3 regions of the Allobosea eneae genome follow, and region 2 is predicted to be linked to each of the others. Evidence: predicted binding sites of a transcription regulator. Region 2 holds the regulator's gene; each other region holds the start of a gene.
The links. Region 2 encodes PhoB, which activates phosphate uptake and scavenging genes when phosphate is short. Its sites were predicted from a motif close to TGTCATNNANCTGTCAT; they were not measured.
Positions count from the first base shown of each region.

Region 1 (9,933 bases), on a different contig from region 2:
GCCGAGCGAGGTCACCGGCACGGGCGCATCGCCGAAGGAAATGGCGCAGGGTTCGACGAGGTTGCTGGACTGGAAGCCTTCGGCACGCAGCTTCAGGCCATAGCCGGTGCCGGTCTTCTCCAGCGTCGCTTCGCCGAAGCCGCCATTGCGCCGCAACGTCTTGCCGAGGATCGAGTCTTCGCCGGGGATCTTGATGGCTGGCATGGTGCGCGGCCGCGGCGTCGCCGGGCCGCCGACGGAGGCCGGGGCCGACTGTTGGGCGCCGGGCTGGTTGAAGGGCTGCGCGCCCGGCAGTTGCAGCGGCTGTGCCTGCACGGAACCCGCAAGGCCGAGCCAGGCCAGCCCTGCGCCGGCGGCGAGGCGATGGGCAGTCGGGCGGCGGAGCGTCGTCACGGCTGTTTTCCTGGTGGCGCAAGGTCTTCCTGAATGGAATGGCTACGTCCGTTGCGCAAGAGCATGCGGGCAACACTTACCCGCAATGGTCAGCCCCGCGAATTCTGTGCAGGACCATGCGCAAAGCCGATTCTTAATCCGGCTCCGCGCCTTGCAAGCAACCCGTCACCCTCCCTATATACGCCCCGAAGCGGTGGTTTTTCAAAGGCCATCGGGGCCGGATTGCGCTAGGCGCCAGCACTCGCATGCGAGCGCGGAAACGCAGGGCCGGCCGCTCTTTGTTGTAACCGGCGGGCGAAGCCGGAAAGGAGCCAAGGCTCCGTTCCGTCACTTCGGTCGCCAGACGTGGATATCCCGGGTTCGTTCGCCGCGGTAGGTGGGGGCGATCCGGGGCCATGGGCCGGGGGACGGCGTCCTGGACGCGGCCTTCCGGCGATCTGCTAAATCGAAAGGGATCCCATCCATGGGTAAAGTCATTGGTATCGACCTCGGAACCACCAATTCCTGCGTTGCAGTGATGGAAGGGTCGACACCCAAGGTCATCGAGAATTCCGAGGGTGCCCGCACCACGCCTTCGATCGTCGCCATCACCGATGACGGCGAGCGTCTGGTCGGCCAGCCTGCCAAGCGCCAGGCGGTCACCAATCCGGAGCGTACCTTCTTCGCCATCAAGCGCCTGATCGGGCGCACCTTCGACGATCCGATGACCAAGAAGGACATCGACCTCGTCCCCTACAAGATCAAGAAGGCTCCGTCGGGCGACGCCTGGGTCGAGGCCGACGGCAAGGATTACTCGCCCTCGCAGATCTCCGCCTTCACGCTGACGAAGATGAAGGAGACCGCGGAGGCCTATCTTGGCCAGCCGGTGACGCAGGCCGTCATCACCGTCCCGGCCTATTTCAACGACGCCCAGCGCCAGGCCACCAAGGATGCCGGGCGCATCGCCGGCCTCGAGGTGCTGCGCATCATCAACGAGCCGACCGCGGCCGCGCTCGCCTATGGCCTCGACAAGAAGCAGGCCGGCACCATCGCGGTCTATGACCTCGGTGGCGGCACCTTCGACGTCTCGATCCTCGAGATCGGCGACGGCGTCTTCGAGGTGAAGTCGACGAACGGCGACACCTTCCTCGGCGGCGAGGACTTCGACATGCGCCTGGTCGAGTACCTGGCGGATGAGTTCAAGCGCGAGCAGGGCATCGACCTGAAGAAGGACAAGCTCGCTCTCCAGCGCCTGAAGGAAGCGGCCGAGAAGGCCAAGATCGAGCTGTCGAGCGCCTCGCAGACCGAGATCAACCTGCCCTACATCACGGCGGATGCCTCGGGTCCGAAGCACCTCGCCATCAAGCTCTCGCGCGCCAAGTTCGAGAGCCTGGTCGACGACCTGATCCAGCGCACCATCGAGCCCTGCCGCAAGGCGCTCAAGGATGCCGGCCTGTCCGCGGGCCAGATCGACGAGGTCGTCCTGGTCGGCGGCATGACGCGCATGCCGAAGGTCCAGGAAGTCGTGAAGCAGTTCTTCGGCAAGGAGCCGCACAAGGGCGTGAACCCTGACGAGGTCGTCGCCATCGGCGCCGCGATCCAGGCCGGCGTGCTGCAGGGCGACGTCAAGGACGTGCTGCTGCTCGACGTGACCCCGCTCTCGCTCGGCATCGAGACGCTGGGCGGCGTGTTCACGCGCCTGATCGACCGCAACACCACGATCCCGACCAAGAAGAGCCAGGTCTTCTCCACCGCCGAGGACAACCAGGGCGCGGTGACGATCCGGGTCTTCCAGGGCGAGCGCGAGATGGCGGCCGACAACAAGCTGCTCGGCCAGTTCGACCTGATGGGCATTCCGCCGGCCCCGCGCGGCATGCCGCAGATCGAGGTGACCTTCGACATCGACGCCAACGGCATCGTCTCGGTGACGGCGAAGGACAAGGCCACCAACAAGGAGCAGCAGATCCGCATCCAGGCTTCCGGCGGTCTCTCCGAGGCCGAGATCCAGAAGATGGTCAAGGACGCCGAGGCGAACGCCGCCGACGACAAGAAGCGTCGTGAGCTGGTCGAGGCCAAGAACCAGGGTGAGAGCCTCGTGCACTCGACCGAGAAGTCGCTGAAGGACTATGGCGACAAGGTTTCGGCCGCCGACAAGGGCGCGATCGAGACCGCGCTCGAAGCCCTCAGGAGCGCGCTCACCGGCGAGGATGTCGAGGCGATCCAGGCTCGCACAAACGAGCTGATGCAGGCGTCGATGAAGCTCGGCGAGGCGATGTATGCCGCCAGCCAGGCTGAAGCGAACGCTTCCGAAGGCGCCGCTGCCGAGGACTCGAAGAAGGACGACGTCATCGACGCCGACTTCAAGGACGTCAGCGACGACAAGGGCGACAAGAAGAAGAGCGCCTGATCGCGCTTTTGGTCATCCATCGACTGGGACGGGATGGCCGGGCTTGACCCGGCCATTCCCTTGAGACGATGGCGTCGGCAGGACATGACTCGCCGGCTCGCGCAGCAAGCGCAGGGCGGCGCAGGGGCAGCTGGTTGAATGTCTAAGCGCGACTATTACGAGATCCTCGGGGTCTCCCGGACCGTGACGGAGGTCGAGCTCAAGAGCTCCTTCCGCAAGCTCGCCATGCAATATCACCCGGACAAGAATCCGGGCGACAAGCAGGCCGAGATCAAGTTCAAGGAAATCAACGAGGCCTATCAGATCCTCTCTGACGGCCAAAAGCGTGCGGCCTATGACCGCTATGGCCACCAGGCCTTCGAGAATGGCGGCGGTGGCGGTGGTCCGGCCGACATGTCGGACTTCATGTCCGACATTTTCGAATCCTTCTTCGGCGAAGGCCGTGGCCGTGGCGGCCCGCGCGGCGCCAACTCCCGCGAGCGCGGCGCCGATCTGCGTTACAATCTTGAGATCGGCCTCGAGGAGGCCTATGCCGGCAAGAACGAGACGATCCGCGTCCCGACTTCGGTGACCTGCGAGGTCTGCTCCGGCACCGGTGCCAAGGCGGGCTCGAAGTCGCGCCAGTGCCCGACCTGCGGCGGCCATGGCCGCGTCCGCGCCAGCCAGGGCTTCTTCTCGGTCGAGCGAACCTGTCCGACCTGCAATGGCCGCGGCGAGATCATCGACGATCCCTGCACCGGTTGCCATGGCGCCGGCCGCGTGACCCGCGAGCGCACCCTCTCGGTCAACATCCCGGCCGGTGTCGAGGATGGTACCCGCATCCGCCTTGCCGGAGAGGGCGAGGCTGGGTTACGCGGCGGGCCGGCTGGTGATCTCTACATCTTCCTCTCGATCAAGCCGCACGCCATCTTCCAGCGCGACGGCGCTGACCTGTTCTGCCGCGTGCCGATCGGCCTGACCTCGGCGGCGCTCGGCGGCGAGATCGAGGTGCCGACGCTGAATGGTGAAAAGGCCCGGGTGAAAGTCCCTGAGGGCACCCAGACCGGCAAGCAGTTCCGCCTGAAGGGCAAGGGCATGAGCGTGTTGCGCTCGCGCGAGATGGGCGATCTCTACATCCAGGTGCTGGTCGAGACGCCGCAGAAGCTGACCGCCCGCCAGCGCGAGTTGCTGATGGAGTTCGAGCGCGAGAGCTCGGGCGCCACCCATCCCGAGACAGCCGGCTTCTTTGGCCGGGTCAAGGATTTCCTCGGCGGCCTCGGCGGAGCGGCCTGAAAACAAAAAACGAGCGCCTTGCGGCGCCCGTTCTTCTGTGGTCGGAGCCGGCCTGATGGTCAGGCCTTGTCGATCACCTTCTTGACGGCGTCCTTGGTCTTGCCGACCGCCTGCTGGGCTTCGCCCTTGCGCTCCTGCGCGATACCCTCGGCCTGAAGCTCGGGCTTGTTCAGCGCCTTGCCGGCTGCCTGCTTGATGTTGCCGGCGGCCTCGTTGGCCATGCCCTTGATCTTGTCGGCGGTGCTGCCCATAGACGTGTTCCTTTCCGAATAAGTTGAACTCGGCGCCTCGGCGCCGCTTCGGATGGGAGAACGTCACGGCCGGATTTTGGTTCCCGCGCTCAAGCGGACGTGATCGTCTCTGCGATCGCCCGCAGCGCCCGGCCCGTTGCCTCGTCGGCCGGGAAGAAGGTCTCCAGCGCCAGCTCCGACAAGGTCACGTCGACCGGCGTGCCGAACACCGTCGTCGTCGAGATCAGCGACAGCTCGGTCTCGCCCAGCCGCAACTTCAAAGGCACCACGATCGGAGGCTCTGCCTCCTCCTGCGCTTTGCCCTTGGCCGAGGGCGCAGCCGCGACGGGATAGCTCAGCAACTCGGTCAGGAGTTCGGCCAGCAGCGGGTCGGCCGTGGCGCGGATCTGCTGGCGCAGCCGGGCGATCAGATGGCCGCGCCATTCGGCGAGGTTGAGGATCGCCGGGGCGATCCCGCGCGGATGCAGGCTCAACCGCAGCACATTGACCGGCGGGCGCAGCAAGTCGGCGTCCTCGACCAGCGTCAGCAGCGGCGGGACCATGGCGTTCGCCGCGAGCAGGGTCCAGTGCCGGTCGACCGCGACCGCCGGATAAGGCTCATGGCCCTTGAGCAGAAGGTCGATCGCGCTGCGTGCGGCCTGCAGGCTCGGATCCTCGAGCGACCGTTCGAGATAGACCGGCGCATAGCCGGCGGCGAGCAGGAGCGCGTTGCGCTCGCGCAGCGGCACGCCGAGATGCTCGGCGAGCAGCAGGACCATGTCGCGGCTCGGGACCGAGCGGCCGCTCTCGACGAAGCTGAGATGCTTCTGCGAGATCTCGGCTTCGAGCGCGAGGTCGAGCTGGCTGAGACGGCGCAGCTGGCGCCAGTCGCGGATGAGATGCCCGATCGCGGGCTGCTGGTGCTTGTTCATGGCGTGCAAGCTAGCTGCGCTAAGGCCGTCTTCCAATTACCTCCCGCTTAATCGACCAGCCTCCCGGCATCCGTCAGCATGGCCTCCATCAGCAACCGCCCCGGACGAGACGGGGCCTGAACCGGAGAACGACCATGGCCTTCATCCAGTCCTCGCGTTTCCTGCGCAACGCCCTTGCCCTAGATGCCGCCGCCTGCGCGGCGACCGGCCAGTTGCTCGCCGTCGGCGCCGGCGCGCTCTCCGGCCTGCTCGGCTTGCCCACCGAATTCCTGCGCGGCGCCGGCCTCGTGCTGCTGCCTTGCGCCGCGGTCCTCGCCTTCCTTGCCAGCCGGGCGCGGTTGCCGCGGCTTGCCGTCTACGCCGTGATCGGTGTCAACATCCTCTGGATCGCCGATAGCGTCCTGATCCTGGTCGCCGGCTGGTTCGCGCCGACCACGCTCGGCATCGCCTTCGTTCTCGCCCAGGCCGCGGCGGTCGCTGTCGTGACCGAGCTCGAGGTGATCGGCCTGAAGAAGTCGGTCATCGAAACCGGCGGAGCCGAAGCCGCGCTGCGCTGATCCGGAATGCCTGCGATTTGAGGCCGCCGTGGCTCATGCTGCGGCGGCTTTCGTTTGCGACGGCTTGTCACGAAACTGTCGTCTGTGCTCACTAGCCGGATGGCCTGCCTCCTCACCCTACGGAACAGGGCCGTCCCATGCGCAAACCTCTCGTCCTTACGGCTCTCGCGACGCTCCTCGCCGGCGGTACGGCGCTGGCCGAGCCGACCTTCAACCGCATCGCCACCTTCCAGGTGCCGCTCAACCTGCCGTCCGACCGCGACGCTAGCAAGAAGACGGTCTCCGAGATCATCACGGCCAATGAGGCTGGAACTCTGCTCGCCTATACCGACGCCGAGCAGAAGGCGATCGGCCTCGTCGACATCAGCACCGCCAATGCCCCCAAGCCCGGCGGCTTCATTCCGGTCGGCGGCGAGCCGACCTCGGTCGTCATCCTCGGCGAGCGCGCCTTCGCCGTGGTCGTCACCTCCGGCGACAACTTCAAGGAGCCGGCCGGCCATCTCGCCACCATCGACCTCAAGACCAAACAGGTCGCTGCCAAATGCGAGCTCGGCGGCCAGCCCGACTCGATCACCCTGACCAAGGACAAGGGCAAGCTCGCCATCGTCATCGAGAACGAGCGCGACGAGAAGCTGGGCAAGGGCGACCTGCCGCAGCTTCCCGGCGGCAATCTCACGCTCATCGGCCTCAAGGACGGGCAGGCCGATTGCGCCTCGAGGCAGGTCGTCGATCTCACCGGTATCGCCGCGGTCGAGCCGACCGATCCGGAGCCGGAATTTGTCGACGTCAACCAGGACGGCCTTGCCGTGGTGACGCTGCAGGAGAACAACCACCTTGCCGTGGTCGATACCAAGACCGGCAAGCTCGTCGCGCATTTCCCGGCCGGCACCGTCGACCTCAAGGGCATCGACAAGACCCGGGACGGTGAGATCAGGCCGGTCGAGGAGCTGAAAGGCGTGCGCCGCGAGCCCGATGCGGTGCGCTGGCTCGACAATGACCGCTTCGTCACCGCCAATGAAGGTGACTGGAAGGGCGGCTCGCGCGGCTTCACGATTCGTCGCAAGGACGGCACGGTCGAGTTTGATTCGGGCAACATGGTCGACCACATCGCCATGCGCCTCGGCCACTATCCGGAGCGCCGCTCGGCCGCCAAGGGCAGCGAGCCGGAAGGCATCGAGGTTGGCACCTATAATGGCGAGCGCCTGTTCTTCGTCGGGCTGGAGCGCGCCTCGCTCGTTCTCGTCTTCAAGGATGAAGGTCCTGGCCGCGCCCCGCGCTTCCTGCAGGCGCTGCCGGGCGGCATCGCGCCGGAAGGCCTGCTCGCCATCCCGCAGCGCAACCTCTTCGTCTCCGCCTCCGAGGCCGATCTCGGCGAGAAGGGCGGGCCACGTTCGGCCGTGACCATCTACGAGCGCAGCGAAGGACCCGTCGTCTATCCGACCATCGTCTCGGCCGATGTCGATGGTCTGCCGCGCGGCTGGGGCGCGCTCTCGGGCCTTGCCGCCCATCCCGAACTGCCGGGCCGGCTCTTCAGCATCACCGACAGCGCCTATACGCCCTCGCGCATCCTCGAGATCGACGCGACCAAGAAGCCGGCGACGATCACGGGCGCGATCACCGTGACCAAGGACGGCAAGCCCGCCTCCTATGATCTCGAGGGGATCGCGACGCGCCCGGGCGGCGGCTTCTGGCTGGCTTCGGAAGGCGCGCCGGAGCGCAAGGAGAAGCCGACGCAGAACCTCTTGCTGCGCGCCTCGGCCAAGGGCGAGATCGAGGAGGAGATCGCCCTGCCGGAGGAATTCGCCGCCAAGGCGACCAACCAGGGCTATGAGGGCGTCGCCGTCACCGGCAGCGGCCAGGACGAGACGGTCTGGATCGCCGTGCAGCGCGAGTGGAAGGACGACCCCAAGGGCAAGGTCAAGCTCCTCTCCTACAAGCCCTTCACCAAGAGCTGGGGCATCCTCTACTACCCGCTGACGGCCCCCGCCGCCGGCGCCTGGATGGGCCTCTCCGAGCTGACCTATCTCGGCGACGACAGCTTCGCCGTGATCGAGCGCGATAACCAGTTCGGTGCCAAGGCGGTGAAGACGCTCGCGACCTTCTCGGTCAAGGGATTGAAGCCGGCGCCGTTCGGCTCCTCGGAGATCCCGACCGTCGCGAAGACGCTGCTGCGCGACCTGACGCCGGAGCTGATGAAGCTCGGCGGTTACGGGCTCGACAAGGTCGAGGGCATGGCGGTCGACAAGGACGGCAACCTCTTCGTCGTCACCGACAATGACGGCGTCGACGACGCCTCCGGCGAGACCCAATTCTTCGCCTTCGGCAAGCTCGCCAAGTAAGCGTTCCGTCGAGCGAAAAGGCCGGCGAGCATCGCTCGCCGGCCTTTTTTATTGGGAGATCGCAGCGGGCTCGCGCTCGCTCCGGACCGGAGTTTTACAGCCCCAGCTTGCGCTTGCGCTGACCGAGCGTGCGCAGGCGCAGCGCGTTGAGCTTGATGAAGCCGGCGGCGTCGCGATGGTCGTAGGCGACCGCGCCTTCCTCGAAGGTGACGAGGTCCTGATCGTAGAGCGAGTACGGGCTGGAGCGGCCGATGACGTGGACGCCGCCCTTGTAGAGCTTGAGCCGCACCTGGCCGGCGACGAACTCCTGGCTCTTGTCGATCAGCGCCTGCAGCATCTCGCGCTCCGGCGAGAACCAGAAGCCGTTATAGATCAGCTCGGCATATTGCGGCATGAGCTGATCCTTGAGATGGGCGGCGCCGCGGTCGAGCGTGATCGACTCGATGGCGCGGTGCGCGACGGCCAGGATCGTGCCGCCGGGCGTCTCGTACATGCCGCGGCTCTTCATGCCGACGAAGCGGTTCTCGACCAGATCGAGCCGGCCGATGCCGTTGTCGCGGCCGAGCTCGTTGAGCCTGGCGAGCAGCTTGGCCGGCGAGAGCTGAACGTCGTCGATCGCGACCGCATCGCCCTTGGCGAAGTCGATCGAGATCACGGTCGGGGTGTCGGGCGCCTCTTCCGGCGAGACAGTCCGCGAAAAGACGTAGTCCGGAACCTCCTGCGCGGGATCCTCCAGCACCTTGCCCTCCGAGGAGACGTGCAGCAGGTTGGCGTCGGTCGAGAACGGCGCCTCGCCGCGCTTGTCCTTGGCGATCGGGATCTGGTGCTGCTCGGCGAAGGCGATCAGCTGCTCGCGCGAGCGCAGGTCCCATTCGCGCCAAGGCGCGATGACGTGCACGTCGGGCTTGAGCGCATAGGCGGTCAGCTCGAAGCGGACCTGGTCGTTGCCCTTGCCGGTCGCGCCATGCGAGACCGCGTCGGCGCCGACCTTTTCGGCGATCTCGATCAGCTTCTTGCCGATCAGCGGGCGGGCGATCGAGGTGCCGAGCAGGTAGACGCCCTCATAGGCGGCATTGGCCCGGAACATCGGGAAGACGTAGTCGCGCACGAACTCCTCGCGCAGGTCCTCGATGAAGATGTTCTCCGGCTTGATGCCGAGCAGCAGCGCCTTCTGACGGGCCGGTTCCAGCTCTTCGCCCTGGCCGAGATCGGCGGTGAAGGTCACGACCTCGCAATTATAGGTGGTCTGCAGCCACTTCAGGATGATCGAGGTGTCGAGCCCGCCGGAATAGGCGAGCACGACCTTGTTCACGCGCTTGTCGGCCATGGACTGTCTTCCTGCAGTGGCGGCACGAAAGCCTCGCGCCTGGAGTAGTGAATGCGGCTTTCCCGGCCGCATTTCGGACGTAACCGGGCACTATCGCAGGGCTAGGGACGACGCAATCGGAACCTTCTGATCGATTGCGCGTCATCGTTTGATGGATCGCTGTCCGTTGGCGCGTTTGCGGCTTCTGGCTTGTGGGCCGATTCGCGGGGGCGGATAATCGGCTCAGTTTGTTCAAAGCCGCTCCCGCGTGGAGGTTTGATGCCGAATCGTCCTGTTCTGGATTTCTGGTACGAGTTCGCGTCGACCTATTCCTGTCTCAGTGCCCTCAGGATCGAAGAGCTGGCCGAGGCGGCTGGCGTCGAGGTGCGCTGGCGGCCATTCCTGCTCGGACCGATCTTCGCGGCACAGGGCTGGGCGACCTCGCCCTTCAACCTCTACCCGAACAAGGGCCGCTATATGTGGCGCGACACGGCGCGCCGGGCCGCCCGCAACGGGCT
Region 1 covers NZ_JBHSLW010000013.1:63,202-73,134, forward strand. Annotated here, with positions in the region: gene ACFPOB_RS11510 (hypothetical protein) at 1-393, opposite strand, end outside; gene dnaK (molecular chaperone DnaK) at 857-2,779, shown strand; gene dnaJ (molecular chaperone DnaJ) at 2,918-4,051, shown strand; gene ACFPOB_RS11525 (CsbD family protein) at 4,111-4,302, opposite strand; gene ACFPOB_RS11530 (helix-turn-helix domain-containing protein) at 4,392-5,213, opposite strand; gene ACFPOB_RS11535 (hypothetical protein) at 5,348-5,770, shown strand; gene ACFPOB_RS11540 (esterase-like activity of phytase family protein) at 5,908-8,109, shown strand; gene ACFPOB_RS11545 (argininosuccinate synthase) at 8,204-9,436, opposite strand; gene ACFPOB_RS11550 (2-hydroxychromene-2-carboxylate isomerase) at 9,695-9,933, shown strand, end outside.
Region 1: the regulator PhoB is predicted to act here: its motif matches at 5,836-5,852, upstream of ACFPOB_RS11540 (esterase-like activity of phytase family protein).

Region 2 (9,933 bases):
ACTATGCAAAACCGGCCAGGCCCTGTCAATTGCAGCAGCCCTGGCGGGAGGGCGATTGGCCCTGCCCTCAGCCCTCATCCTGAGGAGCCGCGTCAGCGGCGTCTCGAAGGATGCTGCCGGAGGCTCCGGCACCAGCTGGAGCATCCTGCAAGACGCGGACTGACGTCCGCTCCTCAGGAGGAGGGCTGAAGCTTCTTCTGCAAGAGCCATGACCTCGCGACAGCGTTGCCGATTGGACTCACTGCCACACCATCTGCGGCGATTGGCTGGGGAAAAGCCGAATTAGGATTCGGCGACTCTTGTGGCCGAGTCAGGCCATCTTGTATGGTCGTCTTCGTCAGATACGACATCTCGTGCGGCGTCTCCAGTATCGTCAGTCCCGGGCGTAACGGCTTCCGTTTAACCACGGACGCTGCCGGTATCGGATTCCGCCATGATCTCTCCCTATGCCTCGCCGGCCCGCCGGTGGGACATGACGAAGACAGGTGCAACCCCATGACCGAAGCCGGAGCCTGGACCGACGAACGCGTCGAACTGCTCAAGAAGCTCTGGAACGACGGCCTGAGCGCGAGCCAGATCGCCGCCGAGCTCGGCAATGTCACGCGCAACGCGGTCATCGGGAAAGTCCATCGTCTCGGCCTGTCAGGCCGGGCCAAGAGCCCGGGCTCGGCCGCGCCGCGTCCGCGCAAGCCGGCAGCCCGCCCGCCGAGCCACCCGGCCGGACATCAGAACGGCGGCGCCGGGCTGACCCGCGGCAACACCGCGCTCGCCCCGCAATTCGCGGCCGAGATCGAGGCCGAGGCGCAGGTCGAGCGCGAGCCGGCCCCGTCCGAGGACGTGGTGGTGCCGTTCTCCGAGCGGGTCACCATCATGGATCTGCGCGAATATATGTGCCGCTGGCCGATGGGTGACCCGACCTCGCCGGAATTCCGCTTCTGCGGCGGCCGCAGCGCGACCGGCCTGCCCTATTGCGCCTATCATGCTCGCATCGCCTACCAGCCTGCGGCAGACCGTCGGCGCGACCGCAGCAAGGCCATCCGCGCCTGAGTGCTCGCGACGCGATTGCATAACCATGAAAGCCGGCCGCAAGGCCGGTTGCTCATGGGCAGGACCAGAGGGCCCGCGCATGGCGACATTCGCGATCTATCTCGGCGCCGCGCTGGCCGAAATCGCCGGCTGCTTCGCCTTCTGGGCCTGGCTGAAACTCGGCAAGCCGGTCTGGTGGCTGCTGCCAGGCTTGGTCTTACTCGCCGCCTTCGCCTGGCAGCTGGCTTTGATCGACAGCCCCGCGGCCGGACGCGCTTTTGCCGCCTATGGCGGCATCTACATCCTCGCCTCGCTGGCCTGGATGGCACTGGTCGAGAAAATACCGCCGGATCGCTATGATCTCGCCGGCTCGGCGCTCTGCCTTGCCGGCGCAGCGGTCATTATCGCTACGCCGCGCTGACCAAAACGGTCAGCCGCGCGCAAACGTCTCGTCAAAGGCATAGCCGGCGCCGCGCACGGTGCGCAGCGGATCCTTGGAATTGGCCGGGGTGATCGCCTTGCGCAGGCGGCCGACATGGACGTCGACGGTGCGCTCGTCGATATAGACGTCGCGGCCCCAGACGGCATCGAGCAGCTGCGCCCGCGAATAGACGCGGCCCGGCGCCTGCATCAGGAATTCGAGCAGTCGGAACTCGGTCGGCCCAAGATGCAGTTCGGCCCCGGCGCGGCGGACCCGGCGGGTGGTGCGGTCGAGTTCGAGATCGCCGGCGGCGAGCAGTCCGGCGACATGGCCCGGCTTGGCGCGGCGCAGCAGCGCCTGGATGCGTGCAATCAGCTCGGGCAGCGAGAACGGCTTGACGACATAGTCGTCGGCGCCGGTGGCGAGGCCGCGCACGCGCTCGGTCTCCTCGCCGCGGGCGGTCAGCATGATGATCGGCACGCGCTCGGTGTCGCGACGCGTGCGCAGGCGTCGGCAGAGCTCGATGCCGGAGAGGCCGGGCAGCATCCAGTCGAGCAGGACGAGATCCGGCGTGTGATCGCGCAGGTGCAATTCGGCGTCGTCGCCGCGCGCCACGCTGTCGACCTCGAAGCCCTCGGCCTCGAGGTTGTAGCGCAGCAGCAGGGTCAGCGGCTCCTCGTCCTCGACGATCAGGATGCGTGCAGGCATAGGGTCTCGCTTTCGCTCAACCGCCTACCAGTTCAGCCATTGGCCGCCGGCAGGTCGACGAGGATGTTGGTGGTGTCGAGCTTCGGCCGAGTCTCGTCCATGGACTGGCCGGTGACGAGGTAATGGATGGTCTCGGCGATGTTCGTCGTGTGGTCGCCGATGCGCTCGACGTTCTTGGCGCAAAACAGCAGATGCGTGCAGAAGGTGATGTTGCGCGGATCCTCCATCATATAGGTCAGGAGCTCGCGGAACAGCGAGGTGTAGAGCGCGTCGATCTCGTCGTCGCGGCGCCAGACCTCCATCGCCTTCTGCTCGTTGCTGGCGGCATAGGCGTCGAGCACGTCCTTGAGCTGGGCCTGGACCAGGCGGCTCATATGCTCGAGGCCGACCACGGCGCGATGCGGCGGCGAGAACTGGCCGGAGATCGCGACGGCGCGCTTGGCGATGTTCTTGGCGAGATCGCCGACGCGCTCGATGTCGGCGGCGATGCGGATCGCCGAGATCAGCTCGCGCAGATCATTGGCGAGCGGCTGGCGCCGGGCGATGGTCAGCACCGCCTTCTCCTCGACCTCGCGCTGGAGATTGTCGAGGCGCTGGTCGGCCGTGATGATCTTCTGAGCAAGCGCGGTGTCGCGGCGCACCAGCGCGACCGTGGAATCGCCGAGCATGCGCTCGGACATGCCGCCCATCTCGGCGAGGCTGCGGCGCAGGCCTTCGAGATCGGCATCGTAGGAGCGGACGATATGTTGATCCGACATCGGGGCGTATCCTTCGGGGCTGGCCGACGACTGCGTGGACCTCAGCCGAAGCGGCCGGTGACGTAGTCCTGCGTCTGCTTCTTGTGCGGGTTCATGAAGATGGTGTTGGTGGCGTCGAACTCGATGACTTCGCCCAGATACATGAAGGCGGTGTACTGCGAGATGCGTGCCGCCTGCTGCATGTTGTGGGTGACGATGACGATGGTGAAATCGGTCTTGAGCTGCTCGAGCAGGTCCTCGATCTTGCCGGTCGAGATCGGGTCGAGCGCCGAGGTCGGCTCGTCGAACAGGATGACCTCGGGCTTCTGGGCGATGGTGCGGGCGATGCACAGGCGCTGCTGCTGGCCGCCGGAGAGGCCCATGCCGGAGCTCTTCAGCTTGTCCTTGACCTCGTCCCAGAGCGCGGCGCGGCGCAGCGCGCCCTCGACGCGGTCGTCGAGCTCCGACTTCGGCGGCTTCTCGTAGAGGCGGATGCCGAAGGCGACGTTGTCGTAGATCGACATCGGGAAGGGCGTCGGCTTCTGGAAGACCATGCCGATGCGCGAGCGCAATTCGTTCACGTCGACATTGTTGGAGATGATGTTGCGGCCGTCGAGCAGAATCTCGCCGGTGGCCTTCTGCTCGGGATAGAGCGAGTAGATCCGGTTGAAGATGCGCAGCAGGGTCGACTTGCCGCAGCCCGACGGGCCGATCAGCGCCGTGACGTGGCGGTCACGGAAGTCGAGGTTGATGTTCTTCAGCGCCTTGTGCTCGCCGTAGTAGAAATCGAGATTCTTGACGGCGATGCGGACGGGAGCGTCGGCGTCCAGCGTCTGCGGGCTCAGTTCCAGGGTCGAGAGCATCTTCATGGTCCTTCCGATCGGACGCTACTTGGATCACTTGCCGCCGCGCACGATGCGCCGGGCGATGATGGAAAGCACGAGGATTGAGACGGTGATGATCAGCGAGCCGGCCCAGGCGAGCTGCTGCCAATTCTCGTAAGGGGCGGAGGCGAACTGGTAGATCGTCACGGGCAGGTTGGAGACGCCGCCGAACAGGCTGGGCGAGAACCAGAAATTGTTGTTCAGGGCGGTGAAGATCAGCGGCGCGGTCTCGCCGGCGATGCGCGCGAGCGCCAGCAGGATGCCGGTGACCATGCCCGATTTCGCCGCCCGCCAGGTGATCGAGGTGATCACCACCGAGGGCGGGGCGCCGAGCGCCGAGCCGGCCTCGCGCAGCGGGCCGGGCACGAGCCGCAGCATGTCCTCGGTGGTGCGCACAATCACCGGGATCGCGATGATGCCGAGCGCGACGCCGCCGGCCCAGCCGGAATAGCCGCCGAGCGGCTGAACCATGATCACGTAGACGAACAGGCCGATCAGGATCGAGGGCGCCGAGAGCAGGATGTCGTTGATGAAGCGGATCAGGTCGGCCAGCTTCGAGCCCTTGCCGTATTCGGCGAGATAGGTGCCGGCCAGCACGCCGATCGGCGTCGCCACCGCGATGCCGAGGAACGTCAGCACCAGCGAGCCGACGATGGCGTTGGCGAGACCGCCGCCTTCCGAGCCGGGACCAGGCGTGATCTGGGTGAAGGTCGCGACCGAAAGGCCGCCGATGCCTTTCACGATCAGCATGCCGAGGATCCAGAACAGCACGGAGATCGCCAGCAGGGTGAAGGTGGTCGCGATGATCTTCATCGCCCGGTCAGCGGTTCGGCGCGACTGTCGCACGCGCCCCCAGGTCGCGGGCGGCAGGGCACGAACGGTCGAGGGGGTGGCGAGAGTCATGGTCTTTCCATCCGCTCAGTAGGATTTTACCCGCGCAACCAGGATGCGCGCAATCACGAGGACGACGAAGGTGACGAAGAACAGGATGCAGCCGAGCGCGATCAGCGCGTTGAGCTGCAGGCCAAGCGCTTCGTTGAACTCGTTGGCGATGCGCGAGGCGATGGTCGAGCCGGGATCCATGATCGAGCCGGACAGCCGGTTGGCGTTGCCGACGACGAAGGTCACCGCCATGGTCTCGCCGAGCGCACGGCCGAGGCCGAGCATGATAGCGCCGATGATCGAGACGCCGGCCTGCGGCACCAGCACATGGCGCACGACCTCCCAGGTCGTCGCCCCGATGCCATAGGCGCTCTCGCGCAGCACCGAGGGGATCTGGTCGAGCATGTCGCGGGTGATCGAGGCGATGAACGGGATGATCATGAACGCCAGGATGAAGCCGGCGGTGAGGATGCCGAGGCCGGACGGCGAACGCGAATAGAGGATCGTACCGAGGATCGGCATGCCCTCGACGACGTTCGAGAGCGGCACTTGCACATAGGCGGCAAAGAGCGGCACGAAGACGAAGAGTCCCCACATGCCGTAGATGATCGACGGCACGGCGGCGAGCAGCTCGATCGCGGTCGAAACCGGCTGCTTGAACCAGGGCGGCGCGAGCTGAGTCAGGAAGACGGCGATGCCGAGCGAGAGCGGCACACCAATGACGAGCGCGATCAAGGCGGTCGAGAGGGTGCCGGCGATGGCCGGCCAGGCGCCGTACTGATCGTTCTGGGTATCCCAGACGCTCGAGGTCAGGAAGCCCAGCCCCATCTCGCGGAAGGCCGGCCAGCCGCCGATCACCATCGAGACCATGATCCCGGCGAGCAGCAGCAGCACGAACAGGGCCGACAGGAAGCTCGCGTTGCGGAAGACGATGTCGAACGTGCCCTTCGGAGTCTTGCGGGCAACATGCGCGCCGGGCGCCATCTGGTCAGTCACGGCAGCCATCCGTGGAACTCCGAATCACGTGAAGACGGAAAGAGTCGGTCTCGTCGCGCAAGGCGGCGGGGGCCGGTGACGGCCCCCGCCGGTCGTTCTAGGGGCGGGCGCGATCAGAAGATCGGCTTGCCGGCCGGGTCGGTGACGCCCTTCCAGGCGTTGCGGACCTGATCCTTGACGTTGGCCGGGAGCGGCACATAGTCGAGGTCGAGGGCGAGCTGGTCGCCGTTCTTGTAGGCCCAGTCGACGAACTTCAGCGCGGCCTGCACCTCTTCCGGCTTCTCCGGCTTGGCGTGGACGAGCAGGAAGGTGGCAGCGGTGATCGGCCAGGCCTGAGCGCCCTTCTGGTTGTTCAGCGAGATGCCGAAGCCGGGGGCCTCATTCCAGTTGGCGTTGGCGGCGGCGGCCTGGAAGGACTTGTCGTCCGGCGCGGGGTAGTTGCCGTCGGCATTCTGGATCAGCGCGAAGTTGAGCTTGTTCTGCTTGGCGTAGGCGTACTCGACATAGCCGATCGAGTTGGCGACCTGCTTCACCGAGGCGGAAACGCCCTCATTGCCCTTGCCGCCGATGCCAACGGCCCACTGGACCGAGGTGTTAGCGCCGACCTTGGACTTCCACTCGGGCGAAACCTTGGAGAGGTAATCGGTGAAGACGAAGGTCGTGCCCGAGCCGTCCGAACGGTAGACCGGGTTAATGTTGGCGTCCGGCAGGGTGACGCCGGCGTTGATCGCCGTGATCTTCGGGTCGTTCCACTTCTTGATGGTGCCCATGTAGATCTCGGCGACGATCGGGCCGGTCAGCTTGAGCTTGCCCGCATCGACACCGGCGATGTTGATCGCCGGGACGACGCCGCCCATCACGGTCGGGAACTGGATCAGGCCGTCCTTAGTCAGATCCTCGCCCTTGAGCGGAGCGTCGGTGGCGCCGAAGGCGACGGTCTTCGCCTTGATCTGGCGGATGCCGCCGCCCGAGCCGATCGACTGATAGTTCAGGCCGATTCCGGTCTCCTTCTTATAGGCCTCGGCCCATTTGGAGTAGATCGGGAAGGGGAAGGTCGCGCCGGCGCCGGTGATGTCGGCAGCCTGGGCAACACCCGAAAGTCCGGCGGCAGCGGCCGCGAGAATGAGAAGTTTGCGCATGAGATGTCCTCTCTGGGTCGCAAGAGCAGCGGCCTTGCTAGAACACCGGCTATATGACAGCCACATGACACACAGTCATGAAAGCGCGCCTGCTGCCGTCACAAATCGTTAACGGGTCGACTCCGGCAGGCGCGGCAGGATCGCCCGGAAGGTCGCGCCCTGGCCGACGACGCTCTCGATGGTCAGCCTGCCGCGATGGCGAAGGACGATGTGCTTGACGATGGCGAGGCCGAGGCCGGTGCCGCCGGCCTCGCGGCTGGCGGCGGTGTCGACCCGGTAGAAGCGCTCAGTCAGGCGCGGCAGATGCTCCGGGGCGATGCCCGGCCCGTCATCGCGCACGCTGATGCTCGCCTCCTCGCCGGAGATCGCGACGGTGATGCCGACCTCGCCGCCGCGCTGGCCGTATTTGATCGCGTTCTCGACCAGGTTCTCCATCAGCCGCAGCAATTCGTCGCGATCGCCGGCGACGGTGACTGGGTGCTGTGGCACGTCGAGATTCAGCGTCACCTCGCGCTCGCGCGCCATCAGAACAAGGGAGTCGAGAATTTCGCGGGCGATGCTGGAGAGATCGACCGGCGTCTCTGGCGCGAGATGGGCGCGCAGTTCGATGCGCGAGAGCGAGAGCAGGTCGTCGACCAGCCGGGCCATGCGCAGGCCCTGCTCGCGCATGATCGCCAGGAAGCGGTCGCGGGCGGCGGCATCGTTGCGCGCCGGCCCCTGCAGGGTCTCGACGAAGCCGAGCACGGAGGCGAGCGGCGTACGCAATTCGTGGCTGGCATTGGCGACGAAGTCGACGCGCATCCGCTCGGTCATGCGCTGCTCGCTGAGATCCTCGAAGGTCAGAAGCACGGCCCGGCGCCAGCCGCTGCCGGCGAGCGCAGCGATGTGGATGCGGAAGGTGCGCTCGACCGGCACGCGCTCGATCAGCTCGACGGCGCGCCGGCCGCCATGGCGCGAGACCTGCTCGATCGCATCGATCAGATCGGGGTCGCGCATCACCAGGGCGAGCGGCTTGCCCTTGGCGAGCGCGGTGACAAGCGCCGGCGCGGTCGGGCTCAGCGCCTGGATCACGCCCTGGGGGTCGAGCAATACGGCGGGAACGCCGATAGCCTCGATCAGCGCCGCCGTGACCGGCGCCTTTGGGTCGACCAGAGCGTGCATGCGGCTCCTGCCTTTGCGTGGCCTGCGGCGAGGCGTCTTATGCCGGAGCGGTGGTGCAGCGCAATTCCCCTGCGCGGGGCCAACTGCTATTTGCGTACAATGGCCCCCGACAGGCCGAAGCGCGGCGGGCCGGGAACCGGGATCCCGCCAAGGAGCTGGACCAGCTCAGCCTGCCGGCGCACGCCGGTCTTGGCGAAGACGGTCTTGAGCTGCCCGCGCACGGTTTCGGGCCGGATGCCCTGGCTGCTGGCGATGCCGGCGACCGTGCCGCCCGCGAGCAAGAGCCGCGTGACCTTCGCTTCGGCCGGGCTGAGATCGAAGAGGGCTTCGAGGATCGCTGCGGGCGGCGCCGCGCCGCGGCCGACCTCGGTGAGGTAGAACAATTGCGCCGCGCCGGAGAACACATCCAGCCCGGCTCGCCTGAGCGGAACCAGATGCGCCACGAAGGCAGGCCGCTCGCTCGTCCCCCGGATCGGAAAGGATAGGCCAGCGCCCCCCGCCACATCGAGGTGCCGCTGCAAGTGTTCGTTCGCCACGGAATCGGCGAGACGGATGCGATCGAAGGCGCCGATCTCGACTGCCGTGCAGCTCAGGAGCAACGCGTTGGCCGCCAGCACGCTGTGGCGGCCCGTGATGATCGCCGCCGGCAGTCCGATCAGCTCCAGAGCCGCGACGCTGGCACGCGCGCGCTCCAGGCCGAGACGCGCCGCGATGATCGACGCCCGCGCAAGGTGCGGCCGGAGGGGATCGAGCGTCTCGGCCGTCTCGCGCGGGACCGGGCCGTCGGCATAGAGGCGCTCGATCGAGAAGACGATGCTGTCGCCGCTCGTCAAGCGGATCGAGGTGCCGACGCACCAGCCCCAGCCGCGCGGCCTGAGGAAATCGCGATAGAACGGATCCTGCTCGATCTCCTCTGGCGTGATTGCGTCGAGATCGGTCAGAAAACGCGGCTCGTAGAGCGGAACCAGGCGTTTGCCTCGCAGATTATCCGCGACGAAGGGCGAGGCTACCCATTCGGCTGTGACAGCATGAATTGATTCGGACGAGGTCCATTGGAACCGGTTCGGCGAAGCCGCGAACAGGATCGTGCCGACCCCGCCTGCCCGGGTCGCCAGCTGGTCCAGCACATCGGCCCATTTCTCCGGCACGATGGCGGCTTCATAGATCTCGTCGATCAGATTGGTCGCGTCCACTGGCTCCATCCCATGAGCCGGCGGTGTCCTCGATCATGCCCGGCGGACAGGAGTTTGCGTCGGCTGGAAGCGGCGTCAAGGATGTGCGCCCAAGATGCGGCGTCAGATCTCGTGCCGCCGGATGCGCCGGATCATCTCGTTCAGCGCCAGCAGGACCAGCGCGAGGATGAAGGGCAGGATGTAGTAGATGATGCGGAAGAGTAGCAGCGCGCCGAGCACCTGCTCGAAAGGCAGACGGCTGAGCGCGATCAGCATGGTCGCCTCGAAGACGCCGAGCCCGCCCGGCGCATGGCTGGCGATGCCGATCAGGCAGGCAAAGATATAGGCGGCCAGGAAGCTCTCATAGGGCAGGTTGTGCCCGCCCGGCAGCAGCACATAGAGCACGGCGGCGGCGGCGCAGACCTCGGCGGCGCCAAGCAGCATCTGCGTCAGCGTGACGCCGAGGCCGGGCAGCGGCAGATTCCAGCCGCTGACCCGCAAGGTGCGTTCACCGGTCGCGACCCAGAAGAGATAGCCGAGCGTACCAAGCGCCACGGCCGCGCCGACGGCCTGCACGACCAGCGGCGAGGTGCGCGCCAATTGCGCCACCGACTCCGTCGCATAGAACAGGCTGGCGCAGAGGATCATGCCGAGGCCGAGCCAGAAGGTCAGGCCGGCGATGACGGTGAGGCTCGCCACCTCCGAGGCGCGCACGCCCTTGGCCGAATAGATCCAGTAGCGCACCGTGCCGCCGGTGACGATCGGGAAGCCGAGCGTGAAAGCGACGGAATAGCTGGTGAAGGAGGC
Region 2 covers NZ_JBHSLW010000042.1:16,767-26,699, forward strand. Annotated here, with positions in the region: gene ACFPOB_RS23700 (GcrA family cell cycle regulator) at 496-1,047, shown strand; gene ACFPOB_RS23705 (YnfA family protein) at 1,127-1,447, shown strand; gene phoB (phosphate regulon transcriptional regulator PhoB) at 1,457-2,155, opposite strand; gene phoU (phosphate signaling complex protein PhoU) at 2,188-2,913, opposite strand; gene pstB (phosphate ABC transporter ATP-binding protein PstB) at 2,955-3,755, opposite strand; gene pstA (phosphate ABC transporter permease PstA) at 3,789-4,679, opposite strand; gene pstC (phosphate ABC transporter permease subunit PstC) at 4,695-5,663, opposite strand; gene pstS (phosphate ABC transporter substrate-binding protein PstS) at 5,768-6,793, opposite strand; gene ACFPOB_RS23740 (ATP-binding protein) at 6,902-7,954, opposite strand; gene ACFPOB_RS23745 (helix-turn-helix transcriptional regulator) at 8,041-9,147, opposite strand; gene ACFPOB_RS23750 (lysylphosphatidylglycerol synthase domain-containing protein) at 9,250-9,933, opposite strand, start outside.

Region 3 (9,933 bases), on a different contig from region 2:
CGATCACAGGCCGGATCGACAGCGCAAAGCGCAGCGAGCTGCGATAGCCGCTGGACAATGCCTCGAAGAAGCGCTCCAGGATATTGTAGAGCCAGTTGTGCTTCTCGTGGTGCTTCAGCAGCTTGGCGCACATCATCGGCGTCAGCGTCAGCGCGACGAAGCCGGAGACCAGCACCGCGCCGGCCAGCGTCAGCGCGAACTCGACGAAGAGCTTGCCGGTGCGCCCGGTCGAGAACGCCATCGGCGCATAGACCGCCACCAGCGTCAGCGTCATCGCGACGACCGCGAAGGCGATCTCGTTGATGCCCTTGATCGCGGCCTTGGTCGGCTCCATGCCGTCCTCGATGTGACGGTGGATGTTCTCGAGCACGACGATCGCGTCGTCGACGACGAGGCCGATGGCGAGCACCATCGAGAGCAGGGTCAGCGTGTTGACCGTGAAGCCCATCGCATACATCAGCGCGAAGGCGCCGATCAGCGAGACCGGGATCGTGACGAGCGGGATCAGCGTCGCCCTGAACGAGCGCAGGAACAGGAAGATGATCAGGACGACGAGGACGACCGCCTCGCCGATCGTGGTGTAGACCGCCTTGATCGAGCGATCGATGAAGATCGAGGTGTCGTAGGAGGTTGCGATAGCCATGCCGTCCGGCAGGTCCTCGCGAATGCTCGGCAGTGCGGTGACCACGCCGGAGGAAACGTCGAGCGGATTGGCCGTCGCCTGCTTGACGATTCCGATCGTCACCGACGGATTGCCGCGGAACCAGGCGGCGTTGCGCTCCTCGCGGGCGCCGAGCTCGACCTTGGCGATGTCGCGCAGCTTGACCGGGAAGCCGTTGGCGTCCTTGACCGTGATCTCGCGGAACTGCTCGGGCGTGTTCAGGCTGGTCTGCGAGAGCACCGTGAATTCGCGGTCGTTGCTCTCGATCCGGCCGGAGGGAATCTCGACGTTCTGGGCCCGCAGCGCCGCCTCGATCTCCTGGACGGTGATGTTGTAGGCGGCGAGCCGGGCGCGATCGAGCCAGATGCGCATGGCGTATTGGCGCTGGCCTAGGATGCGGACCTCGGCGACGCCGGTGATGTTCTGGACACGGTCGGCGATGAAACGGTCGGCGAAATCGGTCAGCTCCAGCGGCGAGTGCCGCGCGCTGGTCAGCGACAGGTACATCACCGGCTGGGCGTCGGCCTCGACCTTGGCGATGATCGGCTCGTCGATCTCGTCGGGCATGCGGCCGCGCACGCGGCTGACGCGGTCGCGCACGTCGGAAGCGGCGACGTCGGGATCGACGTCCGGCCGGAAGCGCACCGAGATCTGGCTGCGCTCCTGGCGGCTGGTCGAGTTGATGATCTCGATGCCCTCGATGCCGGCGATCGAGTTCTCCAGGATCTGCGTGACCTGCGTCTCGATGATCTCGGCGCTGGCGCCACGATAGGTCGTCTGCACCGAGACGATCGGCTCGTCGATGTTCGGGTATTCGCGCACCGTCAGGCGCGTATAGGAAACGAAGCCGATCAGGACGACGAGCAGGCTGAGGACGGTCGAGAGGACCGGCCGGCGGACGAAGAGCTCGAACAGGCTCATCGTTGCACGGCGCCCGGCAGCGAGCTGGTCTGGACCACGGTCCGTTCCTTGATCGAGACGGTCGCGCCCTCACGCAGGCGCATCTGCCCGGCGGTGACGATCTGCATGCCGGGTTTAAGGCCCTTGACCACCTCGACCTTGCCGGTCAGACGCTTGCCGAGTTCCACCGGCATCCGCTTGGCCTTGCCGTTTTCGATGATGAAGACGGTCTTGCTGAGACCATCCGGGACAACCGCCGTCTCCGGCACGACCAGCGCGTTCTCGCGCTTGTCGACCATGATGGTGACGCGGGCGAACAGCCCGGGCTTCAGCACGAGATCGGCATTGGGAATGGTGGCGCGCAGCTTGACGGCGCGGCCATTGACGTCGACCACCGGATCGATCGCGAAGATCTTGCCGGCGAAGGGCTTTTCGGGCACGGCATCGACCTTGAGCTGGATCGGCTGGCCGACCTTGAGCTGGGTCAGGTAGATCTCCGGCACGCGGAAATCGACCTTGATCGGATCGATATTGGTCAGCGTGATCAGCGGCTTGCCGATGGAGACGAAGTCGCCGACGCCCACCGAACGCAGCCCCACCACGCCGCTGAACGGCGCCTTGATCGTCGCGAAGGCGAGCTTGGCCTGGGCGAGTTGCAGGCGCGCCTCCTGCGAGGCGAGCTGCGCCGTCGCCTGCTCGAGCGCGACCTGCGTTCCCGCCCCGCGCTGGACCAGCGAGCGGTTGCGGTCATAAGTGTCGCGGGCGAGCGAGAGATCGGCCTGCGCCTGCTTCAGCTCGGCATCGAGGATCGCGGTATCGAGCATGACCAGCGGCTGATCCTTGGCGACTCGCTCGCCTTCCCTGAAGCCGAGCGAGACGACCCGGCCGGCGATCTCGGGCGCGATGACGACGGATTCGTCGGCGGCCAGGGTCCCGAGCGCCTCGACTTCCTCGGCGACGGAGGTGAGCTCGATCGTGCCCACTTCGACCGGAATCGCAGCGTTCTGCGCGCCGGCGGCGCCTTGCGCCTTCGCCTGCTGATTGGGCGCATTGTAGTGATAGCGGTAACCGTAATACCCGCCACCCGCCAGCCCGGCGATCAGAACAAGGAGGAGAAAACGCTTCATCAGGCTGGACGCTCCGGTATCACGCGCTTAATTTAGACTGGACGGTCTAGTTTGATAAGAGCCCTTTAGGGGCACAAGCGTGACGGAATGATGGATGCACGGACGTAACGGCTCCGCTGCTGCAGAAGCAAGACAGATGCCGGCCGAAAAATCACGGCCGGATAAACATGACGCGATCACCCGAGCCGCTTCGGAAATGTTCCTTGCCGAGGGCTTCGACCGCGCCAGCCTCGACCAGATCGCCCAGCGTGCCGGCGTCTCCAAGCAGACGATCTACAGCCACTTCGCCGACAAGCAGGCGCTGTTCCTGGCGATTTGCAGCGAACTTACTGAAAAGCTGACGATTCCGCTGCGCCGCCCACGCAGCGAAACCGGCGATTTGCGTGCCATTCTGCTGCGCCTCGGCGAGGACGCGCTGGCGATGATGCTGCACCCCGCCTCGCTCGATCTGCATCGCCTGATCGTCGGGGCGGCCGCGCGTTTTCCCGAATTGGGACAAGCCGCCTACGAGGCCGGTGCAGGCCGTATGATCGCGGAACTTTCAGCCTTGCTGGAGCAGCGGTCACGATCCGGTGATGGGCTATCGCGCGAGCTAACGGCCGGCGAGGCCGCGACGCTGGCCGAACAGTTCATCGGCATGCTGCGCGGCTTCCACCAGGTCCGCGGCCTCCTCGGCATCGCTCCGGTTCCCGAGGCAGAGCGCAAGGCTTACGTCGCCGCCTGCGTCGATCTGCTCCTGCGGGCTGCCTGAGGCTCCGCCTTAGCCCCACGGGCTAGGCGGTATGGTTGACGAACGGTGACCGGCCCTCCGCCCTGGTCGTCCCGGAACGCGCCTCCTGTCACGGCGCTGTCATCTACCGCCGATACCGCATCGTTCCGCAATCGCGGGAGAGTGTTGATGCTGCGTATCGAGGGTCTGACCAAGCGTTTCGGCGGCAAGGCCGCCGTAGACAACGTCACCCTGTCGATTCCGCGCGGCGAGATGGTCGGCATCATCGGCCGCTCGGGCGCCGGCAAGTCGACGCTGCTGCGCATGCTGAACCGCCTCGCCGACGCCAGCGAGGGCCGCATCCTCAGCGAGGACCGCGACGTCACCGCCCTGCGTGGCGCGGCGCTCCGCGCCTGGCGGCGTGACACGGCGATGATCTTCCAGCAGTTCAACCTGGTCGGCCGCCTCGACGTGCTGACCAATGTCCTGCTCGGCCGCCTGAACCATCGCTCGGCCGCGCTGACACTGGTCAAGAGCTTCTCGCAGGACGACAAGGTCCGCGCCATCGCCGCGCTCGAACGGCTCGACATGGGCCATCTGCTCGCCCAGCGGGCCGAGACCCTGTCCGGCGGCCAGCAGCAGCGGGTCGCCATCGCCCGCGCGCTGGTGCAGGAGCCGAAGATCATCCTCGCCGACGAGCCGATCGCCTCGCTCGACCCGCGCAACACCCAGATCGTCATGGACGCGCTGTTCCGCATCAACCGCGAGGACGGCATCACCGTCATCAGCAATCTCCACCACCTCGACATCGCCGCCAAGTACTGTGACCGGCTGATCGGCATGGCCGCCGGCAAGGTCGTGTTCGACGGCCCGCCGCATGCGCTGACCAGCGAGATCGCAGCCGAGCTCTACGGCATCGAGGCCAAGGACGCCGGCGCCGAAGCGCTCGACGCGCTCGAGGCCATTGCGACCTCAGAAGCCAAGCGCGCCAAACAGAACGTCGCCTGAGCAAAAGGCGGCACGCCAGAGCCTGCCCTTAAGCCTGCCCTTCATCAGCAGTATTTTCTCAAAGGAGCACCCACCATGCTGACCCGTCGTCATACGCTTACGCTCGCCGCCGCCGGCCTTGCCGCGTCGCTCGCCACCCCGGCCTTTGCCCAGGACTGGAAGGCGAAGTACCCCGAGCTCGTCTTCGGCATCATCCCGGCCGAGAACGCCTCGGGCGTCGTCGAGCGTTACACCCCCTTCGTCAACTATCTCTCGAAGGAACTCGGCACCAAGGTCACCCTGCGCATCGCCAACGACTACGCCGCCATCATCGAAGGCCAGCGCGCCGGCAATATCCACATTGGCATGTACGGCCCGGCCTCCTTCGCCCGCGCGCTGATGACCGGCGCCAAGATTGACGCCTTCGCGATCGAGACCAACCTCGACGGCACCAAGGGCTACTATTCGGTCTTCTACGTGAAGAAAGACTCGCCCTATCAGAAGGTCGAGGACCTCAAGGGCAAGAATCTCGGCCTCGTCGACCCGAATTCGACCTCCGGCAACAACGTGCCTCGCTTTGCCCTTGACGGCATGAAGATCGAGCCCGAGACCTTCTTCGGCAAGGTCGTCTATACCGGCAGCCACGAGAACGCGATCATCGCCCTGCAGCAGGGCACCGTCGACATCGCCGCCAACTGGTGGAACGACGAGCAGGAATCCAACCTGCTGCGCATGGCACGCAAGAACATGGTGAAAGCTGAGGATTTCCGGATCATCTACAAGTCCGAGCAGATCGTGAACTCGCCGATGGCCTATCTCACCGAGCTGCCCACCGAGCTCAAGGCCAAGATCCGCGACGCGGTGCTGAACCTCGCCGCCAAGGACAAGGCCGCCTTCGACAAGATCTATGAAGGCAAGCAGGGCCCGCTCGTCGCCGTCGACAACAAGGCCTACGACCCGATCATCGAGCTGAACAAGTTCGTCGACGCGCTCCGCAAGAAGAAGTCGTCGTAACTCTGACAGCCGTCATGCTCGGGCTTGACCCGAGCATCTCCTGATCGAGATTCTCGGGTCTGCGCTTCGCTCCGCCCGAGAATGACGCCCAGTCCAGGACCGGTACCAGCCGGTCCTGCGACATGTGTGGAAGCGCTCCCATGACACTCGCGATCGATCGCAACGACCCGGCCATCGCCGCCCATGCCGAGCTCTATCGGCGCGAAATGGCGGCCAAGCGGCTGCAGACGCTGCTTGGCGCGGCGATCTTCATCGCCTGCGTCGTGCTCGCCGGCATCGGCTCCGAGGTCGACTTCGCGAAGTTCGCCGCCAACGCCTGGCGCTTCCCGAAATACATCCTCGAGACCATGCCGACGCTGCGCCTCGCGACGCTCGGCGCCGACCTCAAGGAATGGTACTGGGGCCTCAACGGCTGGCTCAAACTGCTCTGGCAGACGCTCCTGATCGCCTATATCGGCACCGTGCTCGGCGCCGTCGGCGGTTTCCTTCTCTGTTTCACCGCCGCCAGCAATCTTGGCCGCCTGCCCTGGCTGCGCTGGGGCACGCGCCGCTTCCTCGAATTCTGCCGCACCGTCCCCGAAATCGTCTTCGCGCTGATCTTCGTCATCGCCTTCGGCCTCGGCCCGCTGCCCGGCGTGCTCGCCATCGCCATCCACACCATGGGCGCGATGGGCAAGCTCTTCTCGGAGGTGGTCGAGAATATCGACATGAAGCCGGTCGACGGCCTGACCGCAACCGGAGCGAGCTGGTGGCAGACCATCCGCTTCGCGGTGGTGCCGCAGGTGCTGTCGAACTTCGCCAGCTACACGCTGCTGCGCTTCGAGATCAATGTCCGCGGCGCCTCGATCATGGGCTTCGTCGGCGCCGGCGGCATCGGACAGGACTTGATCGAGGCGATCCGCAAATTCTACTTCACCGATGTCAGCGCCATCCTGCTGCTGATCATCGTCACGGTGATGCTGATCGACTATGGCACCGAGCGCCTGCGCCATGCGCTGCTCAGCCTGGAGCACGGCAAATGACGCTCGCCCTCTCCGCCGCCGACCGCGCCGCGCTGATCGCCCGCCACCAGGCCGCGATCGACGGTTCCCTGAAGACGAAGCTCACGACGATCGCCGTCATCGGCGGCCTCGTCGGGCTCTTCCTCTACGGGCTGACCACGCTCGAGACATCGCTCTGGAAGATCATCGCCGGTTTTTCCAATCTCGGCACTTTCGTCGTGCTGATGCTACCGCCCGACCCCGGCTCGTTCGCCCGCGCCATCATCTTCGTCAAGGCGCTGTTCGAGACCATCGCCATCGCCTTCCTCGGCACGATCCTGGCGGCGATCCTCGCCTTCCCGCTCGGCTTCCTTGCAGCCAAGAACGTCGTCGCCAACCGCGTCGTGCATTTCCTGGCGCGCCGCTCGATGGACACGGTGCGCGGCGTCGATGCGCTGATCTGGGCGCTGATCTGGGTCAATGTCGTCGGCCTTGGCCCCTTCGCCGGCATGCTCGCGATCATGACCAGCGATCTCGGCGCCTTCGGCAAGCTGTTCTCGGAGGCGATCGAATCCGCCGATCGCAAGCCCGTCGAGGGCGTCACCTCGGTCGGTGGCGGCAAGGCTCATGAGATCCGCTTCGGGCTGATCCCGCAGGTGCTGCCGGTGATCGCCAGCCAGGTGCTCTATTACATCGAGTCGAACACCCGCTCATCGACCATCATCGGCATCGTCGGCGCCGGCGGCATCGGCCTCTACCTCGCCGAAACGATCCGCACGCTCGAATGGCAGCAGGTTTCCTTCCTGATCCTGCTGATCCTGGCGGCGGTGACGGCGATCGACTTCCTCTCGAACAGGCTGCGCTTCGCCATCATCGGCAAGCGCGCGGTCTGAGCCCGGCGGTCAGTCGCCGAAGGGCTCGACCACCATCTCCATTCGCTTGCCCGCGAAGACGCTGTTGACGATGTGGATCGGCGTCAGGTCGGGCAGCGCGTCGAGCGCATCGGAGGTCAGCACAGCGGCGCCCGGCTCGATCCTGAGCAGGGCCGCCTCGCGCTCGCTGGCCAGCCGCGCCGCCAGCCGCGTCGAGCGCCGGACATAGTCGGCGATGCCGCAGGCCTTAAAGGCAGCCGTGATCGACGAGCCCGCCTCGGTCAGGATCTCGTCGAAGCGCGGGAAGCGCGCGACGCTGAGGTAGTGGATGCCGGTGCCGACCGGCGTGCCGCCGGCCCGGCTCAGGGTCTCGATCGCCCAGAGCGATGTGCCCACAGGCAGGCCGAGCAGCATGCAATGCTCCGCCTTGCCGACAACGACTTCCGAAGCCAGCACAGCACCCGACACCGCGATACCCGCAGCCCCGAAATTCGTGCGCATGCTGACGCGGCGGCCGAGCTTGTAGGGGAAGCGCGGCGCCGTCACCTGCGTGCCACGGCCTCGTGATACCGTCACCAAGCCGCGTTCGGCCAGATGCCGGAAGGCTTGGCGCACCGTATGGCGGTGCACGCCATAGCGCTCGGCCAGGGCGACCGAGGCCGGCAGCGTATCGCCGGGTTCGTATTCGCCCTGCTCGATCGAGGCGGCAAGTGCGTCGGCGATCCGGCGCCATGCCGTTCCGCCATCAGCGCCCTGATTGTCCGGCAAGCCCGGCGTCATCAAAGTTTCATCCAAAATGTATAGACCTTTTCCAACAACATGCTTATTATAGTCTAGACATTAGCGCTTGGCGAGAGGCCGACACGGGTATGACCGACACCGCGACACGTCAGCAATGGATGGCAGTGCTGGCCCGCGCCACGCAAGGCGAGATCGACGCCTTGCTGCAGCAGGCCGGCCCGCTGCCGACACACGAGCTGCTGAAGGCGCCCGAGACCGGCACTGTCATGGTCGAGGGCCGCGCCGGCGGCGCTGGCCGCCGCTTCAACCTCGGCGAGGCGACGGTGACGCGCTGCGTCGTCCGCCTCGAGGGCGGTGCCATGGGCTTCTCCTATGCGCTCGGCCTTGACGGCCGTAAGGCGCGCCTCGCCGCCGTTACCGATGCGCTTCTCCAGGGCGAGATCGAGACCGGCCCGCTGCGGCGCGGTGTCTTTGCTCTGGCGCAGAAGCAGCAGGCTGCCCGCGAGCTCGCCTCGCGCAAGGCGGCTGCCACCAAGGTCGATTTCTTCACGTTGGTCAGGGGCGGCTGATGACTCCCAACGACACCCTCATCGGCGCCGGCTTCGCCGATCCGGTCTTCCAGTCACAAGGCGCTTTCCGCGCCTTGCTGGCCGCGCTCTCCGAGCCTGGCCTCTCTTGCGACATCGGCGTTTCGGTCGAGGCACCCGCTGGGCTCGCGCCGGCGACCGCGGTCGCACTGCTGACGCTGGCCGATTACGAGACCCCGATCTGGCTGCCGGCCGCCCTGCGCGACGGACCGGCCGGCGCCTGGCTGCGTTTCCATTGCGGCGCCGCCCTCGTCTATGATCCCGCCCGCGCCGCCTTCGCCGTGATCGACGGCGCCGCAACTGAGCCGAAGTTCGCCGCCTTCAACGCCGGCGACGACCAGTTCCCGGATCGCTCGACCACGGTGCTGGTCCAATGCGCCGGGCTCGATGGTGGCGAGGCGGTCACGCTCGAAGGCCCCGGCATTCCCGGCCGGCGCAGCATTGCCCCGACCGGCCTGCGACCCGGCTTCTGGGCTGAGGTCGAAAGCAACGCTGCGCTCTACCCGCGCGGTGTCGACCTTCTGCTGGTCCATGGCGCGCAGATGCTCGGCCTGCCGCGCTCGACGCAAATCGTGGAAACCCGCTGATGCCCCGCCGGGAGCTTTATTGATGTATGTCGCGGTCAAGGGCGGCGAAGCCGCCATCCTCGCCACCCATGATCTCGTTGCCGAGGCCCGCCGCGGCGACGAGAGCGTGCCGGAACTCGGTGTCGCGCAGATCCGCGAGCAGATGGGCCTCGCCTGCGGTCGCGTCATGAACGAGGGCTCGCTCTACGATCCCGATCTCGCGGCGCTGGCGCTGAAGCAGGCGCAGGGCGATGCGATCGAGGCCGCCTTCCTGATGCGCGCCTATCGCACCACGCTGCCGCGCTTCGGCTCCTCCGAACCGCTTGATACGGCCAAGATGGCGATCCGCCGCCGCGTCTCGGCGACCTACAAGGACCTGCCGGGCGGCCAGGTGCTCGGCCCGACCTATGACTACACCCACCGGCTCTTCGATTTCACTCTGATGGAGACCGCCGACGTCATGGTCGGGCTTGACCCGACCATCTCAGGACAAGAAGGCGCTTCCCGCGCAAGCGCGGCAGGAGATGCTCGGGTCAAGCCCGAGCATGACGTGAAACCTCTCGACGCCCACATGCCGCGCGTGCCCGACATCCTCGGCGCCGAAGGCCTGATGGAAGAAGAAGCGCCGCCGGAAGGCGATCCGCGTCCCTTCGACCTCACCCGCGAGCCCGTCACCTTTCCGGCCGAGCGCGATGTCCGCCTGCAGGCGATGGCGCGCGGCGACGAGGGCTTCCTGCTCGGCCTCGGCTATTCCGTGCAGCGCGGCTACGGCAACAGCCACCCCTTCGT
Region 3 covers NZ_JBHSLW010000002.1:40,935-50,867, reverse strand. Annotated here, with positions in the region: gene ACFPOB_RS00515 (efflux RND transporter permease subunit) at 1-1,582, opposite strand, end outside; gene ACFPOB_RS00510 (efflux RND transporter periplasmic adaptor subunit) at 1,579-2,688, opposite strand; gene ACFPOB_RS00505 (TetR/AcrR family transcriptional regulator) at 2,825-3,439, shown strand; gene phnC (phosphonate ABC transporter ATP-binding protein) at 3,587-4,405, shown strand; gene phnD (phosphonate ABC transporter substrate-binding protein) at 4,481-5,398, shown strand; gene phnE (phosphonate ABC transporter, permease protein PhnE) at 5,539-6,420, shown strand; gene phnE (phosphonate ABC transporter, permease protein PhnE) at 6,417-7,271, shown strand; gene phnF (phosphonate metabolism transcriptional regulator PhnF) at 7,281-8,030, opposite strand; gene phnG (phosphonate C-P lyase system protein PhnG) at 8,120-8,560, shown strand; gene phnH (phosphonate C-P lyase system protein PhnH) at 8,560-9,165, shown strand; gene ACFPOB_RS00465 (carbon-phosphorus lyase complex subunit) at 9,188-9,933, shown strand, end outside.
Region 3: the regulator PhoB is predicted to act here: its motif matches at 3,526-3,542, upstream of phnC (phosphonate ABC transporter ATP-binding protein).